Regions from separate parts of the Agrobacterium sp. LEGMi-208b genome, predicted to be linked through region 4. Evidence: riboswitches for the same ligand, from Rfam matches in the RefSeq annotation. Region 4 holds a riboswitch; each other region holds the start of a gene.
The links. Region 4 has a riboswitch for cobalamin ahead of AC5YUO_RS26675 (ABC transporter substrate-binding protein). Riboswitches for the same ligand answer to the same signal wherever they lie in the genome.

Region 1: it holds a riboswitch for cobalamin, as region 4 does, so the genes downstream of both, AC5YUO_RS03415 (CbtB domain-containing protein) here and AC5YUO_RS26675 (ABC transporter substrate-binding protein) in region 4, are expected to answer to the same signal.
Region 2: it holds a riboswitch for cobalamin, as region 4 does, so the genes downstream of both, AC5YUO_RS16805 (ABC transporter substrate-binding protein) here and AC5YUO_RS26675 (ABC transporter substrate-binding protein) in region 4, are expected to answer to the same signal.
Region 3: it holds a riboswitch for cobalamin, as region 4 does, so the genes downstream of both, AC5YUO_RS08160 (DUF1636 family protein) here and AC5YUO_RS26675 (ABC transporter substrate-binding protein) in region 4, are expected to answer to the same signal.

The regions. Positions count from the first base shown of each region.
Region 1 is NZ_CM183445.1:677,426-681,655, reverse strand. It holds gene AC5YUO_RS03430 (LysE family translocator) at 1-161, shown strand, start outside; gene AC5YUO_RS03425 (c-type cytochrome) at 281-715, shown strand; gene AC5YUO_RS03420 (c-type cytochrome) at 805-1,725, shown strand; cobalamin riboswitch at 1,864-2,099, shown strand; gene AC5YUO_RS03415 (CbtB domain-containing protein) at 2,260-2,442, shown strand; gene AC5YUO_RS03410 (CbtA family protein) at 2,454-3,164, shown strand; gene AC5YUO_RS03405 (hypothetical protein) at 3,169-3,483, shown strand; gene AC5YUO_RS03400 (type 1 glutamine amidotransferase family protein) at 3,653-4,219, opposite strand.
Region 2 is NZ_CM183446.1:453,417-457,646, forward strand. It holds gene AC5YUO_RS16795 (ABC transporter ATP-binding protein) at 1-11, opposite strand, end outside; gene AC5YUO_RS16800 (FecCD family ABC transporter permease) at 8-1,036, opposite strand; gene AC5YUO_RS16805 (ABC transporter substrate-binding protein) at 1,033-2,064, opposite strand; cobalamin riboswitch at 2,223-2,456, opposite strand; gene AC5YUO_RS16810 (GNAT family N-acetyltransferase) at 2,496-3,374, opposite strand; gene argE (acetylornithine deacetylase) at 3,578-4,230, shown strand, end outside.
Region 3 is NZ_CM183445.1:1,649,795-1,654,024, forward strand. It holds gene AC5YUO_RS08150 (cobyric acid synthase) at 1-495, opposite strand, end outside; gene cobO (cob(I)yrinic acid a,c-diamide adenosyltransferase) at 497-1,114, opposite strand; cobalamin riboswitch at 1,250-1,464, shown strand; gene AC5YUO_RS08160 (DUF1636 family protein) at 1,585-2,010, shown strand; gene cobW (cobalamin biosynthesis protein CobW) at 2,007-3,044, shown strand; gene cobN (cobaltochelatase subunit CobN) at 3,047-4,230, shown strand, end outside.
Region 4 is NZ_JCALIC010000003.1:256,030-260,259, reverse strand. It holds gene AC5YUO_RS26685 (ABC transporter ATP-binding protein) at 1-643, opposite strand, end outside; gene AC5YUO_RS26680 (FecCD family ABC transporter permease) at 640-1,653, opposite strand; gene AC5YUO_RS26675 (ABC transporter substrate-binding protein) at 1,698-2,714, opposite strand; cobalamin riboswitch at 2,856-3,045, opposite strand; gene AC5YUO_RS26670 (class I SAM-dependent methyltransferase) at 3,084-3,665, opposite strand; gene AC5YUO_RS26665 (ZinT/AdcA family metal-binding protein) at 3,754-4,230, opposite strand, start outside.

The DNA of each region.
Region 1 (4,230 bases), on a different replicon from region 4:
CGGTAACGCAGTTCACCGTCTATGGCGCCCTGGCGCTGACGGCGGATAGGAGCCGGGCATGGCTGGTTTCCTCGCCCGCCGCCACGATCTTCATCGGCCGCGCCGCCGGTTTCATGCTGATTGCCGCAGCGTTGCTGACGCTGTGGGAGGCCTTGTCTTAGGCTTCTGTTTTCACGATGGAATTCACCGCAATGTGACTTCTTTTCGCCATCGGGAAAGGGCATCCTCGCGCCGTTCCATCTAGCGCCCGGTGTCCCAGCCGGAATCAAGGAGAGTGCGCATGAAACTGAAAACCATCACGGCGGCCATGCTGTTCGGCTGTCTTTGCGCCGGAGCGGTCTACGCTGCCGGCGAAGTCGAAAAACGTGAAGGCTTGATGAAGCAGATCGGCGGCTCCATGGGTGCGCTCGCCGCCATCTCCAAGGGCGAAAAGCCCTTTGACGCCGATACCGTCAAGGCCGCCGTAACGACCATCAGCACCAATGCCAAGGCTTTCCCCGACCAGTTCCCAGCCGGCACCGAGACCGGCAGCGCGGCTGCTCCCGCCATCTGGGAAAATTTCGCGGACTTCAAGGCCAAGGCCGCCAAGCTCGGCACGGATGCGGACATGGTTCTCGCCAATCTCCCCACCGATCAGGCCGGCGTCGCCACCGCCATGAAGACGCTCGGCGCCGATTGCGGCACCTGCCACCAGACCTATCGTCTGAAGAAGTGATCCAATGATTCTGGAAACGCCGCTTCCCGGCGGCGTTTTCCCGGCGCGAAAGACGCCTGACCGGGTCAGGTGAGAATGGGGAGAGGGGTATGTCTTCCATCTGGACGAAACTCGTGGGCGGGGCCGTGGTCGCGGCCATTGCGGGCTACGGCATATTCGCCTGGGTCACTGCGCCTGAGCGGCAGGCGCCCAGCCACTGGGTGAGCCTTGGCGAACCGGATCTCGCCAATGGCGAAACGCTGTTCTGGGCGGGCGGCTGCGCAAGCTGTCATGCCGCGCCCGATGCCAAGGGCGAGGGGCTGTTGACGCTTTCGGGCGGGCAGGCGCTGAAAAGCCCCTTCGGGACCTTTCATGTGCCCAATATTTCCTCCGATCCGCAGCATGGTATCGGCGGCTGGACGCTGGCGGAATTTGGCGATGCGATGACGCGCGGGGTGGGCAAGAACGGCGAACATCTCTACCCGTCCTTTCCCTATGCCTCCTATGCCCGCATGACGCAGAAGGACATCAACGATCTCTTCGGTTATCTGAAAGCCCTGCCGGCCAGCCAGAACGATGCGCCGGATCACGAGTTGCCGTTCCCCTTCAACCTGCGCATGGCGCTGGGCGGCTGGAAGTTCCTTTATTTCGATCCCTCGGCGCGGCCCCGCGTCGAGCTTGCCAATGCCAATGCCGAATTGCTGCGTGGCCAATATCTGGTGGAAGGACCCGGCCATTGCGGCGAATGCCACACGCCCCGTGATGCGCTCGGTGGCTTTGTGAAGGATCAGTGGCTGGCCGGCGGTCCCAATCCGGAGGGCGAAGGCCGCATTCCGGACATCACCCCCGGCTCGCAAAGCATCGGAAGCTGGGCGGAAGCCGATATTGCCAGCTATCTGGAAACCGGCTTCACCCCGGAATTCGACAGCGTCGGCGGCTCCATGGTCAAGGTGCAGCAGAACATGGCGCATCTGACGGCCGAAGACCGCGATGCGATTGCCGCCTATCTGAAGGCGATACCGCCGCGGTAGGGCCTGATACCTCTCCTCCGTCATCCTCGGGCTTGACCCGAGGATCCACCACCACGCCAGCCCATGGATCCTCGGGTCAAGCCCGAGGATGACGAACGAGAGGTGGGTAAGCGCCATTGACTCCCGTTCGCGCCCGGCAGATAACAATCCTGTGATGGTTCCTTCCGGACGTTCCGGAAGGTGAAAAGGGAACACGATAGGGAGCAATCCTCATTCGTGGCTGCCCCCGCAACTGTGAGCGGAGAGCCTGAAACGAAATGCCACTGGCAGCCCTCTTGCCGGAAACCGCGGTTTCCAGGGCGAGGCTGATGCCGGGAAGGTGTTTCAGGTTTTGACCCGCAAGCCAGGAGACCTGCCATCGCGGAAATGTCCATGCCGGCGGGGTGTCCGGAAGAGCGGAATGTCAGGGTGGCAAGATCAATGCTCCCTGTGTCAGTCTCGTATCCCCGTGGTGAAGTGTATCGCATGCGGTCCTGCGGCTTGTGCCGTTCGGCCGCGTCCAAGGGCGCGGGGTCGCGCCGGAGAGGGGTCACCATGTCCATCAACCAGAATACGGCCAACGCCGCCGTATCCGCAAAAACGGGCAGCTTCGCGCAATCGCTGACGGCGATCGTGCTTGGCCTGTTCGTCGTCGGTTTTGTCGGCTTTTCCCATGTGGAAGCCGTGCACAATGCCGCGCATGACACGCGCCATGCCAACGCCTTCCCCTGCCATTGAGGGGAAACGGCATGTCATCTTTTCGCAATATCGTCTTTACCGCCGTTCTCGTCGGTATTCTCGGCGGTTTGGCCGTGTCTGCCATGCAGTCTTTCGGCACCACGCCGCTCATCCTGCAGGCGGAAACCTATGAGAGCGCCGGCGAAGCGCCCCATAGCCATGATGCGCCGGCGCCCGGTGCCGCGGTTCCCGCCCATGAGCATAATGATGAAGCCTGGGCCCCGGCCGATGGTTTCGAGCGCACCGCCTATACCGTCGCCGCCAATGTGCTGACCGCCATCGGTTACGCACTGGTGCTGACCGGTCTCATCTCACTGCGCGGCACCAATACCGGCTGGCGTGAAGGCCTTCTCTGGGGCGTCGCCGGTTTTGCCGCCGTCATGCTGGCCCCGATGATCGGCCTGCCGCCGGAACTCCCGGGAAGCCCGGCCGCCGCGCTTGAGGCACGGCAGATCTGGTGGCTCGCAACCGTTGCCGCGACCGCGGGCGGCATTGCGCTCATCGCCTTCCGCCGCGAACCCTGGGCGGTTCTGCTGGCGCTGGTGTTGATCGTCGCGCCGCATGTGGTGGGCGCGCCCCTGCCGCCGGAAGGCGAACATGCGCTGGCGCCGCTGCCGCTCGAGCGTCAGTTCATCGTCGCCGCCACCATCACCAGCTTCGTCTTCTGGGCGCTGATCGGCACGTTGAGCGCGTTTTTCCTGAAGCGCTTCCAGCTGGCTTGAAACCATGCAGGACGCAGCGCAATGGAGTGAGGAACTCGATGCGCTGCGTTTTGCCGTTCCCGGTCACGGCGCTTTCTGCGCCGTGCACCGCCTTGCCTTCAAGGCGCTCCTTGGGGCAACACCGGGTCGCGAGGAGGCTCTCGCCTGTTTTCATGATCACGAGGCTGCCTTTGTCGCTGCGGCGCTCAGCAAGATAAACCGTTCAAATTTGCCCGCCGGCCGCAGCCTGCATCTGAATAGCCGCGATATTCGCCGTGCGATCGCGGGTGAGGGCGATGCCTCGGCGGCGCGGGTGTGCCGGGTGCTTGATCGGGGGTAGTCATCGCTGTTCTCACCTCCGTCATCCCGGCCTTGAGCCGGGATCCAGTCAGCCCAAGTCCTTGGGCTGAAAAGACTCTTTTCGCCGCGCAGACGCGCGTCGGCTGGATTCCGGCTCAAGGCCGGAATGACGGAGAGAGCATATTAAAGACGGCCAAGGCCGGTCCGCCTCACCCATGCTCCGCCGCAAAAACCTGAAGTTCCGCCTCGGCTTCCGGACCAAAGAGGCCGAGGCTTTTCAGAATTTCCACCGCGAAACTGACCGGCGCGCTGCCGGCCGCCGTGATGATGCCGCCATCACTGACCGCTTTCGGCTGATCGCGATAAAGCGCTTCACCGCGATAGGCCGGATAGGCCTTGTGCGATGCCAGCGCATTGCCGGTATGGGCGACATCGTTCAGCACCCCCGTGCCGCCGAGCGCGCTTGCCGCCGCGCAGATGCCGGCGACCAGCCGGTCCCTGTCGCGAAACCGCTTGACCAGCCCGCTAAGATCGGCAGCCGTTCCCTTTTCCCAGCTGAGACCGCCGGGAATGACGAGCGCATCGATGTCAACGGGATCGAGCGCGTCATAGGATGTGTCCGGCGTCACCTTCAGTCCGCCCATCGAGGTCACCGGCCTGCCATCAGGCGTGGCGTGCACGATCTCGACACCGAGATAGCTGCGCGCTGCCGCAGCAAGCAGCGCCGGCTCCCAGTCTGCAAAATCCTGCGCCAGCGCAATGGCGATCCGTGTCATGGCCGTCTCCG
Region 2 (4,230 bases), on a different replicon from region 4:
GATAATTTCATGAACGCCCCCTCTTCTGCCCAAGAATGAAGGCAAAGGCGGGCGCACCGACAAGCGCGGTGATAACGCCGATGGGCAGCACCTGCCCCGGAATGACGATGCGCGAGAGAATATCCGCGACGATCATGAAAACCGCGCCGGTCAGCGCCGTTACCGGCAGCAATATACCATGGCGAACGCCGACGAAGATGCGTGCCGCATGCGGAATGACGAGCCCCACGAAGCCGATGGAGCCAACCAGCGACACCATCGCAGCCGTCATGACCGCCGAAACGGAGATGAGCACGGCGTAGACCCAGCGCACCGGAATGCCGAGCGAAACGGCGGCCTGGCCGCCGAAGGCGAAGGCATCGAGCGCCCGGGCATACCAGAGACACACAGCAAGTCCCGCAAGGCTGACCGGCAGCGCCAGCCAGACATCCGGCCAGCGCACGCCCGAGAGGTTGCCCAGCAACCAGAACATGATGCCGCGCGCCTGTTCCGCATTGGCGGATTTGGTGACGATGAAAGAAGTCATGGCGTTGAACAGCTGCGACCCGGCCACCCCCGCCAGAATGATGGCGCTGTTGCCGTGCCCCGCCCGCACCGCCAGAAGGCTGACCAGCGAAAACGCAACGAAAGCGCCGATGAGCGCCCCGGCCGGCATCGTTAGAAACCCCGCACCGAAGCCCAAAAGCGCCACGGCGACGGCACCGGTGGAAGCGCCGGCGGAAATGCCGAGAATATAGGGATCGGCAAGCGGGTTGCGCAGAAGCGATTGCAGCACCGCTCCGGCGAGCGCCAAAGAAGCGCCGCAACAGGCGGCAACAACCGCGCGGCTGAGGCGGTAACTCCAGACAATGCCCTCATCCAGCGGCTCCAGCGGATAACCCGCATGGAAGACGCGGTTGGCAATGGTTTTCGCCACGACATCAAACGGAATGGCGGTCTCGCCGATGGCCGCTCCGGCCATCAGCGCGACGAGCAACAGGGCGAGCGCGGCAAGAGCCAGCCCCGCCCTGCCGAGATGAATGGAAAGTCCGTTCACTTGGCGAGGCCGGCAGCCGAAATCGCCTCGGCCAGCGTTTCGATGCCTTCGATGGTGCGGATGGTCGGGTTCATCGCCTGCGCATCCATCTCGAACACATGACCTTCCTTGACGGCGGGCATGATGCTGGCCACGGGATCGGTGGCGAGGAACTTCAGCTTGACGGCGACATCGTCGGCGGGGAACCGGCGGCGATCCATCTTGCCGGCAACGATGATGGAGGGATTTGCCTTGGCGATGGTTTCCCAGCCGACGGTCGGCCATTCTTCATCGCTTTCGATGACGTTCTTCAGACCCAGCGCGGACATGATGTAGCCGGGGGCGCCATTGCGGCCGGCCACATAGGGATCGATATCCAGCTCGGCGCTGGAGAACCAGAAGACGGCGGAAAGCTTGCCATTGGCGGAGGCGATCTTGGCGCGGGCGGCTTCCTCACGCTTCTTCAGATCGGCAACGACCTCCTCACCGCGATCCTGCACGTTAAAGATTTTGGCGAGATCGCGAATTTCCTGGTAGATCAGGTCCATGGTGAAGACGGTGTTGCGCACGCCGTCGCCGCCGCCGGAATTGTCCTTGCCCAGGCAATCGGCGGGCGAAGTATAAACGGGAATACCAAGTTCGGCGAATTGCGCCGGCGTTCCGACAACGCCTTCCGGGCCGATCTGCCACTGGAACTGCGTCGTCACGAGGTCCGGCTTCTTGCCGACGACCGCCTCGAAGCTGGGGTCATTATCGGCCAGCCGCTCGACCTTGGCGTTGGCCTCCTCATAACCCTTCAGAACCGGGCCAATCCACAGCGCGGTGCCGACAACCTTGTCGGCGAGGCCGAGCAAATAAAGCACCTCGGTCGTGCTCTGGCCGACGGACACGGTGCGGGCGGGAGCCTGCTTGAAGGTGATCTCCTGACCGCAGCTGTTGATCGTCAGGGGATAGGTGGTTTCGGCAGCATTTGCAGCGGTGACAGGCAAGACCGCAAGCGCAGCGGCCAGAAAGCCGGCATGGACCGGCAGGCGTCTAGAATGAAACATGTGTTCTCCAGTCGACAGTAAAACTTATTCCAGAGCAGCAGGCGTCAGAACGCGCAGCAACAGCGGGACGTCTTGTACGGAGAACGGTCTTGGGACGCAAACGAAATGTTATGAAATAACATTACAATCTCCTCCTCCGGGCTTCCCCGCCCGTAACGATGGTTTATATTTTGACGGCAGGTCTCCTGGCTCACGGATTTGCGTCACTCATCTGCCTTCCCGCATTCCTGAGAATACAGTGGCATGACGCCTTCAAGCGTCACGGGGATGAACGACAATCCGCTTACAGTTGCGGGGGCAGCCACGGCATTGGGTGAAAAAATCGCCCGCACCATGTTCCCTATTAATCCCTTCGCCTTTCGGCTGCAGGAACCGTCGCTTTCTCACATAAGGGGCAAGAGGCGGGGCGTCAATTGCGATAGTGCCGCACTTCAGCACAAAGACGGGCCTGCAAGGGCGAAAGTCCTTGCGGAACCGGCGCCTGCCGGTTGCGGTACACCTTTCGACATGATGGTGAGCGTTTCGATGACCACCAGCCCGGATTGCGTCAGGAAATCGGTCAGAAGACCGCTGTCCCGCACGGCATCGAGACGGACAAGCTGATCGTCGAGATCGGAAAAATGCCGTTTCACCAGCGCAATGGCATCCGCCTCCTCACCGGCAACGACCGGGCCGACGATATGGCCCCGCCCCGCTGCACGCCGCAATGCAAAGGCGGCAAGACGATCGGCCTCGAACAGGCCGTAACCCGTATTTTCCCGGAGAAGGCGCTGCAGGACGCCCCGGCGCGAAACACCGAAAGCCGCCCGATCCAGATCCGCCACGACGGATAAATGATCCTCGGACAGCGGCTCGATTCTCTGTTTTCTTCCAAGCGCCGACGCCTCGGCAATACAACGCGCCTTGCCGCGCAGGAGATGTATTTTTTCCGTATCCCCGGCAAAACCCAGCCGGGCAAAAAGCCGCCGTGACGCTTCCGTGGCGTTCAAACGCAGGGCGGCGTCAGGGTAACCCGCAATGAGTTGGCCGACCAGCCATGGTGCGACGCCCTGCCCTTGCAAACGCGGGGAAACGATGACCATGCCGACCGTCGCGAAACCCTCATCATAAGGAAACAGCATTGCCGTTGCGACAACGCGGTCTATCTCGTCCAGCGCGGCAAGGCCGACGCCACATTGACGCAGGAAACACCATTCGTTCGCGTGATATCGCCATCCGACAGCCATGGACAAAGCATGCAGATGATCGGCCTCCACATCGGCGATATCCACGGTCCGCAACTCGAAACTATCGACTTTGAGCAGCTCCATGACAAACGGCTCTCATTCCCTCCGGCGCGGAACCTTGATCCCGGCATCCCAGCTCACGACATCCGAAGATAACCAGCCTCGTCAGCAGGAATTTTTTGAAAGTGCTGAAAGGACACAACAATCTACTGAAATCACGCCTATTTCAGCAGATAAACGCCGCAGGCCGCTCTAAGCTTTTCGGCGTTGAAGCGACGGAGACAGCCATGAACGCAATCGACATTCTGGAGCGTCTTGTCGGCTTCCCCTCGGTCGTCGGAACCGCCAATGGCGACATTGCCGGATGGATCGCCGATTATCTGGAAAGCCACGGCGCGAAAGTATCGCTGCTTGCCGGCCCGGAGGGCGACCGCGCCAATCTCTTCGCCAGCTTCGGCCCGACCGATGCCAGCGGATACATCCTGTCCGGCCATATGGATGTGGTGCCTGCCGGTGAGCCGGAATGGTCCTCCGTTCCCTTCACGCTGAGAACCGAAGGCGAGCGTCTTTACGGACGCGGAACCACCGACATGAAAGGGTTTCTGGCCACGGTTCTCGCCGCGGCACCGGCATTTTCACGCATGGCGCTGAAGCGGCCCGTTCATATCGCCTTTTCCTATGACGAGGAGGCGGGCTGCCGCGGCGTTCCGCATCTCATCGCCCGATTGCCGGAACTATGCGCAAAACCGGCGGGCGCGATTATCGGCGAACCGAGCAATCTGCGCGCCGTGCGCGCCCACAAGGGCAAGGCCGCCGCACGCATCGCCATTCGCGGCCGCTCCGGCCATTCCTCGCGGCCGGATCAGGGCGTGAACGCCATCCATCTGATGACCGGCATCATGGCAAAGGCGGTCGAGACCGCACAGGCTCTCACGCAGGG
Region 3 (4,230 bases), on a different replicon from region 4:
GCCGATCAAGATGACGGGCGCGTCCGCGGCTCTGGCAAAACCCATATTGGCGATGTCATTGGCACGCAGGTTGATTTCGGATGCGCTGCCCGCCCCTTCCACCAGAACCAGATCGGCCTGTTGTTTCAGGCGGTCGAAGCTTTCCAGCACGCGCGGCATCAGCCCGGCCTTCATGTGCTGATAATCAGCTGCCCTGGCATTGCCGGCGATCTTGCCCTGGACGACCACCTGCGCGCCGGTCTCGCTTTGCGGCTTCAGCAGTACCGGATTCATGTGAACGGAGAGCGGCACGCCCGCCGCCCGCGCCTGCAGCGCCTGTGCGCGGCCGATCTCCCCGCCATCGGCGGTGACGGCCGCATTATTCGACATGTTCTGCGGTTTGAACGGCATGACGGAGAGGCCGCGCCTGACGAAGGCGCGGGCAAGCCCGGCCACCATCAGCGACTTGCCGACATCCGAGCCGGTTCCCTGAAACATCAGCACCCGTGCCGCCATGTCAGAATTCTATCCCCGCCTGCGCCTTTACGCCCGCCTTGAAGTGATGCTTCACGAGGGTCATTTCCGTCACCATGTCGGCGGCGTCGATCAGCGGCTGTTTGGCATTGCGGCCGGTGACGACCACATGCAGATCGGGCCTGCGGCGGACAAGCGTTTCGACCACCTCCTCCAGCGGCAGGTAGTCGTAACGCAGCGCGATGTTCAGCTCGTCGAGGATCAGGAGACCGATAGTCTCGTCGGCCATCAGGAGCTTGGCTTCTTCCCAGGCCTTTGTGGCCGCCGCAACATCGCGCTTCAGATCCTGCGTGTCCCAGGTGAAACCCTCGCCCATGGTGCGCCAGACAACCTTGTCGCCGAACAAAGTCAGCGCCTGCTGTTCGCCCGTTGACCATGCGCCCTTGATGAATTGCACGACGCCGACCCGCCGTCCGGTGCCGAGCATGCGCAGGGCAAGGCCGAAAGCGGCCGTGGACTTGCCCTTGCCGGGACCGGTGTTGATCATCAGCAGGCCTTTTTCGATGGTCTTTGCCGCAACTTCGGCATCCTGCACCGTCTTGCGGTTGACCATTTTCTGCCGGTGGCGTTCGGCTTCGCTGTCGCTGATGTCGCGTATCATTGCATTTTCCTTTTCATCCAGTGGCGCGGGATCCGCTGCCACCCGCCGTTCGGAGCGGCGACTATACCCAATTTGCCGCACCCGGCAATGCGCCGGCCACGGGGCCGCGGCATTGACCCTTCCGCCCGTTCAGCCTAAGGGTAGCGAACTGACGGTCTTTTCGCGGCAACGGGAAAAGCTAAGAGGGAACACGGTTCCAACCCGATCACCGGGTCATTCCGTGGCTGCCCCCGCAACTGTGAGCGGTAAGCCCGCACCGTAAAGCCACTGGACCCTTAAGATGGTTCGGGAAGGCGGTGTCAGGGTGTAAAGCCGCGAGCCAGGAGACCTGCCGTTTCAGGAAAAACGTCTGTCGGGCGGGGTGCTCCGGTCAGTCGGTTAGATCGAACATCCGGTTTGCGCCTGTCCGCATGCCGTTTTCGATATCCGCACCCCGAGATATTTTTGCAAGGCGCGGGAAACGATACGGTTTGGATATTTCAGCGACATCTTCATCTGCAGGCGGAAACACGCCGGACGAAACGGCGTCCGGCGTGATCGTCTTCGTTTGCAGGAGCTGTCGCGATGAAGCCGATCCCAATGCCGAACCGCGCCCCGGTTCGCATCTTGTCAACGCCGTCATCGCAAAGGCGGAGGAAACGGGTATCACCGTTCATTCCGTCAACTGCCTCGCCAATTGCAAGCGCGGGCTTAGTGCCGTACTGCGCAGTGCCAGCGGCTGGTCCTATGTTTTCGGCGGGCTGACCCCCGGTGATGCGGAAGATTTGCTGACCGGCGCGCGGCTGCTGGCTGCCGCCCCCGATGGCCTGATGCCCTGGCGCGGCCGCCCTGAACCCTTAAAGCGCGGCATGGTGGCGCGCATTCCCCCATTCGATTTTACCGAGGAGAAATCATGAGCACCCTTCTGGACCGCGTTCCCTGCACGATTGTTACCGGCTTTCTGGGGGCGGGAAAAACCACGCTGCTGCGCGGGCTTCTAGAAAAGCTGGATGGCAAGCGGCTGGCGATCATCGTCAACGAATTCGGCGATATCGGTATCGATGGCGAAATTCTCAAAGGCTGCGGCATTGAGAGCTGCCCGGAAGAAAACATCGTCGAACTGGCCAATGGCTGCATCTGCTGCACGGTGGCGGATGATTTCCAGCCCGCCATCGAACAGATTCTAAGCCGCCAGCCCAAGGTGGAGCATATCCTCATCGAGACCTCGGGCCTTGCCCTGCCAAAGCCGCTGGTGCAGGCCTTCCAGTGGCCGGCGATCAAGAGCCGCGTGACGGTGGATGCCGTCGTGGCGGTGGTGGACGGCGCCGCCCTTGCCGAAGGTCAAGTGGCGCATGACATGGAAGCGCTCGCCGCCCAGCGGGCCAATGACGAGGCACTCGATCACGATGACCCGGTCGAAGAGGTTTTCGAGGATCAGGTCGCCTGCGCCGATCTTATCGTGTTGACCAAGGCCGATCTTCTTGATGATGCCGGTCTGGACAAGGCCAAGGCGCATGTTCTCGAACATCTGCCGAGGGCGGCAAAGATCGTTGTGGCCTCGAATGGCGCCATCGACCCCGCCGTTCTGATCGGTCTCGGCCTTGCGGTGGAAGAGGATATCGAAAACCGCCGCACCCATCATGATGGTGAACTTGACCATGAACACGATGATTTCGACAGCTTCGTCATCGACCTGCCGGCCGTGACCGATCCGGAAGCGCTGGCAGCCCGTATCGCCGAGACGGCGGCTGCGGAAAATGTCCTGCGTATCAAGGGCTTCATCGAGGTTTCCGCAAAGCCGATGCGCCTGCAGGTGCAGGCTGTCGGCAGCCGCGTCAACCACTATTACGACCGGCCCTGGGCGGCGGGTGAAGAGCGCCGCAGCCGCCTCGTCGTCATCGGCGAAAAGGGTCTTAACCGCGAAAAGATCGAACAGATGCTGGCCGCCTGACGATGCACATCCTCGCCACCACGTCCTCGTCTCTGGACGATCTGATAGAGCCGGTTGATCTCAACCAGCCCCGGTCGGATGTGGTGATGCTGTCCTTTTCGGCAAGCGATCTGGCGGGGCTGGAACAGGCGTGGCGGAAAACAGAGGGTGCACTTCCCTCTCTGTCAGCCGCCAACCTGTCCGAGCTTCGGCATCCCATGTCGGTCGATCTTTGGATCGAAAAGACGGCGGAACATGCCAGCGTTATCCTTATCCGGATTCTCGGCGGTGCGGAACGCTGGCGGTACGGCGTCGATCAGCTTTCCATTCTTGCGCGTAAGCACGGCATCAAGCTTCTGCTTTTGCCGGGTGAGTGCAGCGAAAGGGACGAGAAGCTTGAAGCGGCCTCGACCGTCGATAGGCGGATTTTGGGCTCGGTCCTCTCCTTCTTCCGCGAGGGCGGGCAGGAAAATATGGACCGGCTTGCTTTTGGTCTTGCCGCTCTTGCAAGGGGCGAGGCATGGCCGGATATCGAAGCCGAACCGCTACCGAAAGCCGGTTTTTACCGGCCCGGTATGGGCGTTGTGGATCGGCTGGAAGCCTGTGCGGGTTTTCCCGCCGATGCGCCGGTTCTGCCTATTCTCTTTTACCGCTCCATGCTTCTGGCGGCGGATGCCGCGCCTGTGGAGGCGCTTTTCGAGGCGCTCTCGCAGCGCGGCTTTGCGCCCTTGCCGATTTTTGTCAGCGGCCTGAAGGATGGCGAGGCGGTTCGGTTCCTCGAAACGGCGCTGCCCGATCTGAAGCCCGACGCCATCATAACCGCTACAGCCTTTGCCAGCCAGACGGATGACGCCGGCGCAACCCTGTTCGACCGTCTCGGCGTGCCGGTGTTTCAGGTGGTGATGGCGACGACGCGACGCGATGGCTGGGCGGAAAATGCCCGTGGCCTCAATCCCTCCGATCTTGCCATGCATGTCGTCCTGCCGGAGCTGGATGGCCGGATTCTCGCCGGTGCGATCTCGTTCAAACAGACGCGAATGGATGGCGGCGTCAGTCTCCTGAATGTGCCAGAGCCTGACCGCGTCGCACAGGTGGCAAATCGTATCGCCGCTTTCCTGCGGCTGCGGAATGCCCCTCCTCGAGATCGCCGCATCGTCATTCTGATGCCGGATTATCCCGGTGCGGCACCCGGGCGAACCGGTTATGC
Region 4 (4,230 bases):
GGGCAATCAGTTTTCCTTTGAACATCACGCCGACGCGGTCGCAGTTCATGGCCTGGTTGAGATCGTGAAGCGCGATCACTGATGTAATTGGCAAGGCCTTGACCAATCCGAGGATCGACAATTGATGCTGGATATCAAGGTGATTGGTCGGCTCGTCCAAAAGTAGAATTCCGGGCTGTTGCGCCAGGGCGCGCGCGATGTGGACACGCTGCTTTTCACCACCCGACAAAGTGTGCCAGAGGCGCTTTTCCATTCCGGCCATGTCCACCTGCTGAAGAGCACCGGCAACGATTTGATCGTCCTTTGCCGACCACGGCTGCAGCGCAGAAAGCCAGGCCGTCCGGCCAAGTTCGACAGCGTCGCGGACAGTGAGCCTTTCAAAGGTGTCGCTTTGCTGTTCGACAAAGGCCATTGTCTGACCGATCTGCCGCCTGCTCATCGTCGTCATGGGCGTGCCTTTTATACGCACGTCCCCCGATGATGGCGCAAGGATTCCCGCCAGAAGTTTCAGCAGCGTCGATTTGCCTGAGCCATTCGGGCCGACAAGCCCGAGTGTCTCCTCCTGACGAATGTCGAGCGACACCGTCTGCACAATAGGGGTAGCCCCTACTTTCCAGCCGAGACTGGTCGCGGTCATGTTCATCGGACCCGCCTCCCCCGAATGAGTATCAGCGCGAAACCCGGCGCTCCGACGAGTGCGGTAATGACGCCGATCGGCAGAACCTGATTGGGCACCAGAACCCGCGAACCGATATCGGCAAGCACGAGAAAAACAGCGCCCATCAGGGCAGAAACGGGTAGGAGACGGGCATGCCGCGGGCCAACCAGAAATCGTGCCGCATGCGGAATAACGATCCCGACGAATCCGATTGAGCCAACAATACTGACCATAACGGCCGTCATCATCGCGGCTGTGCCGATGACGATCGCCTGGACTTTGCGGACGGGAATACCGAGCGATGAAGCCGAATCCGCTCCGAAGGTGAAGGCGTCCAGTGCGCGCCTGTGCCAGATGCAGATACAGACACCGAGGATGGCGATCGGCACAGCGAGGAGAACATCATTCCAGCGCACACCGCTGAGATTACCCATGAGCCAGAACATGACGCCCCGAACCTGCTCGGCATTTGCCGAGCGTGTAATGATAAAAGAAGTCAGTGCATTAAAGAGCTGAGATCCCGCGATCCCGGCGAGAATGATCAAGCCTGTCGCCTGGATACCCACGCCGCCGCCCGCCGCCCTTGCCAGCGTGACGACAATGATGAAAGCGATCAAAGAGCCTACAAAAGCGCCCAGTGACAGGGAGAGAACCCCTCCCCCGATGCCAAGGATCAGTACGGTCACAGCACCAGTCGACGCGCCTGCCGAGATGCCGAGAATGTATGGATCCGCCAACGCGTTACGAAGCATGGCTTGCAGTACGACACCGGATACACCGAGTGACGCACCACAGCATGCGGCAACGATTGCGCGGGTCAGGCGATAGTTCCAGATGATGCCCGCGTCGATCGGATCGATCGTGTAGGTCGACCCCAGCATTTTGTTGGCCAGCGTCTGCGCCACAAGATGGATTGGCATGGACGTCTCCCCAACGGAGACGCCCAGCGCAATTGCGAGGACGAGCAGGGCGATGGAGCCCGCCACGTAGCCCATCCGCCGATAGGCCACCCCAACGCCCTGCCCGATTTCCGTATCTATCACTGCTTTGCCTTATAATCTTCAAGGGCAGCAGCGACCGCTTCGATACCATCCGGAATGCGGATACCTGCATGTACGGCGTGCGCATCGACAATGACGATGCGGCCTTCCTTGACCGCCTTCATCTCACGGGTGACCGGATCACTCTTCAGGTAGTCGAGTTTCACTTGATAATCGTCGGCCGGGTACCGGCGGCGATCCATGCGTGCAAGGATGATAATGTCCGGATTTGCCTTGGCTATGGTTTCCCATCCAACCGACGGGTACTCCTCATCGCTCTCGACCACGTTCTTCACACCGAGCGTATTCAGGATGAAGCCCGGAATACCCTTCTGGCCGGCAACAAAAGGATCGAGATCGATATCGGCGCTGGAGAACCAGAAGACGGCCGAGACATTCTTGTTACCGAGGGATTTCGCCTTGTCGGCCGCAGCCGACACGCGGGAGCGAAGTTGCTCTTCGAGCTTGTCACCCTGCTCCTGCACGTCGAAGATCGTCGAAAGCTCATCGACGGCACGATAGACCGTGTCGATGGAGAACGGCACCTTACGCGAACCGTCACCTCCCGCGAGATTGTCCTTGCCGACGCAATCCGCTGGCATCGCATAGACATTGATGCCGAGCTCGTTGAACTGCTGACGCGTGCCGACAACTCCCTGTGGACCGACATGCACCTCGAATTGCGTGGTCACGAGTTCCGGCTTCTTTGCGGCCAAAGCCTCGAATCCCGGATGATTGTCTGCCAGACGTGGGATCTTGGCGTTGATATCCTTGAATTCCGGAAGCACTTCATTGAACCAGACGGACGTGCCAACGACCTTGTCGCCGAGGCCGAGAGCATAAAGCATTTCCGTGGTTGACTGGCCGACTGCAGCAACGCTCTTCGGCGCGGCCTTGAATGTCAGTTCCTGACCGCAATTGCTGATCTGAAGCGGATAGCTGGTCGAAGCAGCGAATGCACCCGAACTAGCAAGCAGGATCGTCGAGAAGGCAAAGGCTGCCTTGAGTTTCGTCATGATCAATCTCCTATGTAGAAATGAATACGGTCGGGATCATCAAGACGGCACGGAAATCCACATGACGGCTTTCACCATCATTCGGAACAGCATGCAAATACGCAGCAAACATCCGCTTCCCCTCCGGACACCCCGCCGGCGATAAGTTAATCGATGTCGGCAGGTCTCCTGACTGACGGGTCGTCGCCTCCTTTCGCCTTCCCGAGCGTAGTGCTCAGTGGCCGATGAAAGGATGCTCGCCGTCTACAGTTGCGGGGGCAGTTTCGTTTGGCGGATCACTCCACCTCGAATTCCCTGTTCGTCCCTTTCGGGAACCGACGGTTGAAAGCTATACAGGCTTGATAACGCGAAGCAAGCTTTCGATCAGTGTCAGAACGGCTTTGTCGCAGTCATGACGAAAAAGTCGATCTCGCGACTGCTATCGCTCGCCGTGAGGCCGTTGTAGAAAGGCAGATGGGCACCGAATGTTTCCGCGCTGTTGTTTGCCCTATGAACGAACCACAGACCATCCGAGAGCAGCAACCGTCCACCAGGTCGCAGGACGCGTTCGGCCAGCGCCAGGGCGTCCGCCGGATTCTCCAGTGTCCAGAGAACGTTTCGCAGGGTCACAATATCCGCGCTGTCGTCGGGAAGCTCCGCGTCATCCATCGAGGAATGAATGAAGCTGACATTCAGCCCGCGATTGGCTGCATCCGTGAGAGCATATGAGAGCATGCCTTCGGACCCGTCCACGCCGGTCACCTGATGTCCACACTCGGCAAGAAGCAGAGTGCATGCGCCCGTACCGCAACCAAGGTCGATGGCCTCTCTGGCTTCACTACCGAGCGCCGTCGAGAAAACACGCTTCCATCCCTCGTGGAGCCGTACATGGGAGGCGGCATCATTAAAGCGATGAGCGCGACCGTTCCAATGTTCGGAGATGGCCTGTGCAGTGTTGGGCGCTGCCTTCATATTTCACCTGACTGATTTGGCATTAAATCGACGACCTGTTGGTCGCGTAGCGCCCGGCCCTTGGGCCGGACGCATTTGCAAGCGTGCCTTAGTGGGCCTTCATCTCACTGACGATCTGCTTCGCCGACAGCGACGCAGGGTAGTAGGTCGGCCAATTGGTCACTTCTTCAAGAAGCGCTGCACGGTCGTTGCCCCAGAAGATGTGGAAGTGGTCGGTCTTCTCCGGAGCGATCTTGTGGTCGCTGAACTGAATGAAATCAGGTGCAGACTTGTCACCATCGGTCTTCTTGAAGATGAAGCGGACGCCGCGGTTACCCTTCTTGTATGTCAAGGTTTCCTTGCCATCATAGGCATAGCTGGCCTTGGTCGGCTTGCCGTCCTTGTAGAAGGACACAACGTCGCCCTCGATCGCGATGCGATCTACGTCGGTCTTGTATCCGGCTTCGTATTCGGCGCGGATATGTTCGACGCTTGCAGTGCCATTCTCGGCCTTATGCTTCCATACGGGTTCAAGCGAACCGTCCTTCAGAAGCGGGAAGACCGACTGCCAGTCGCCAGCGTAATC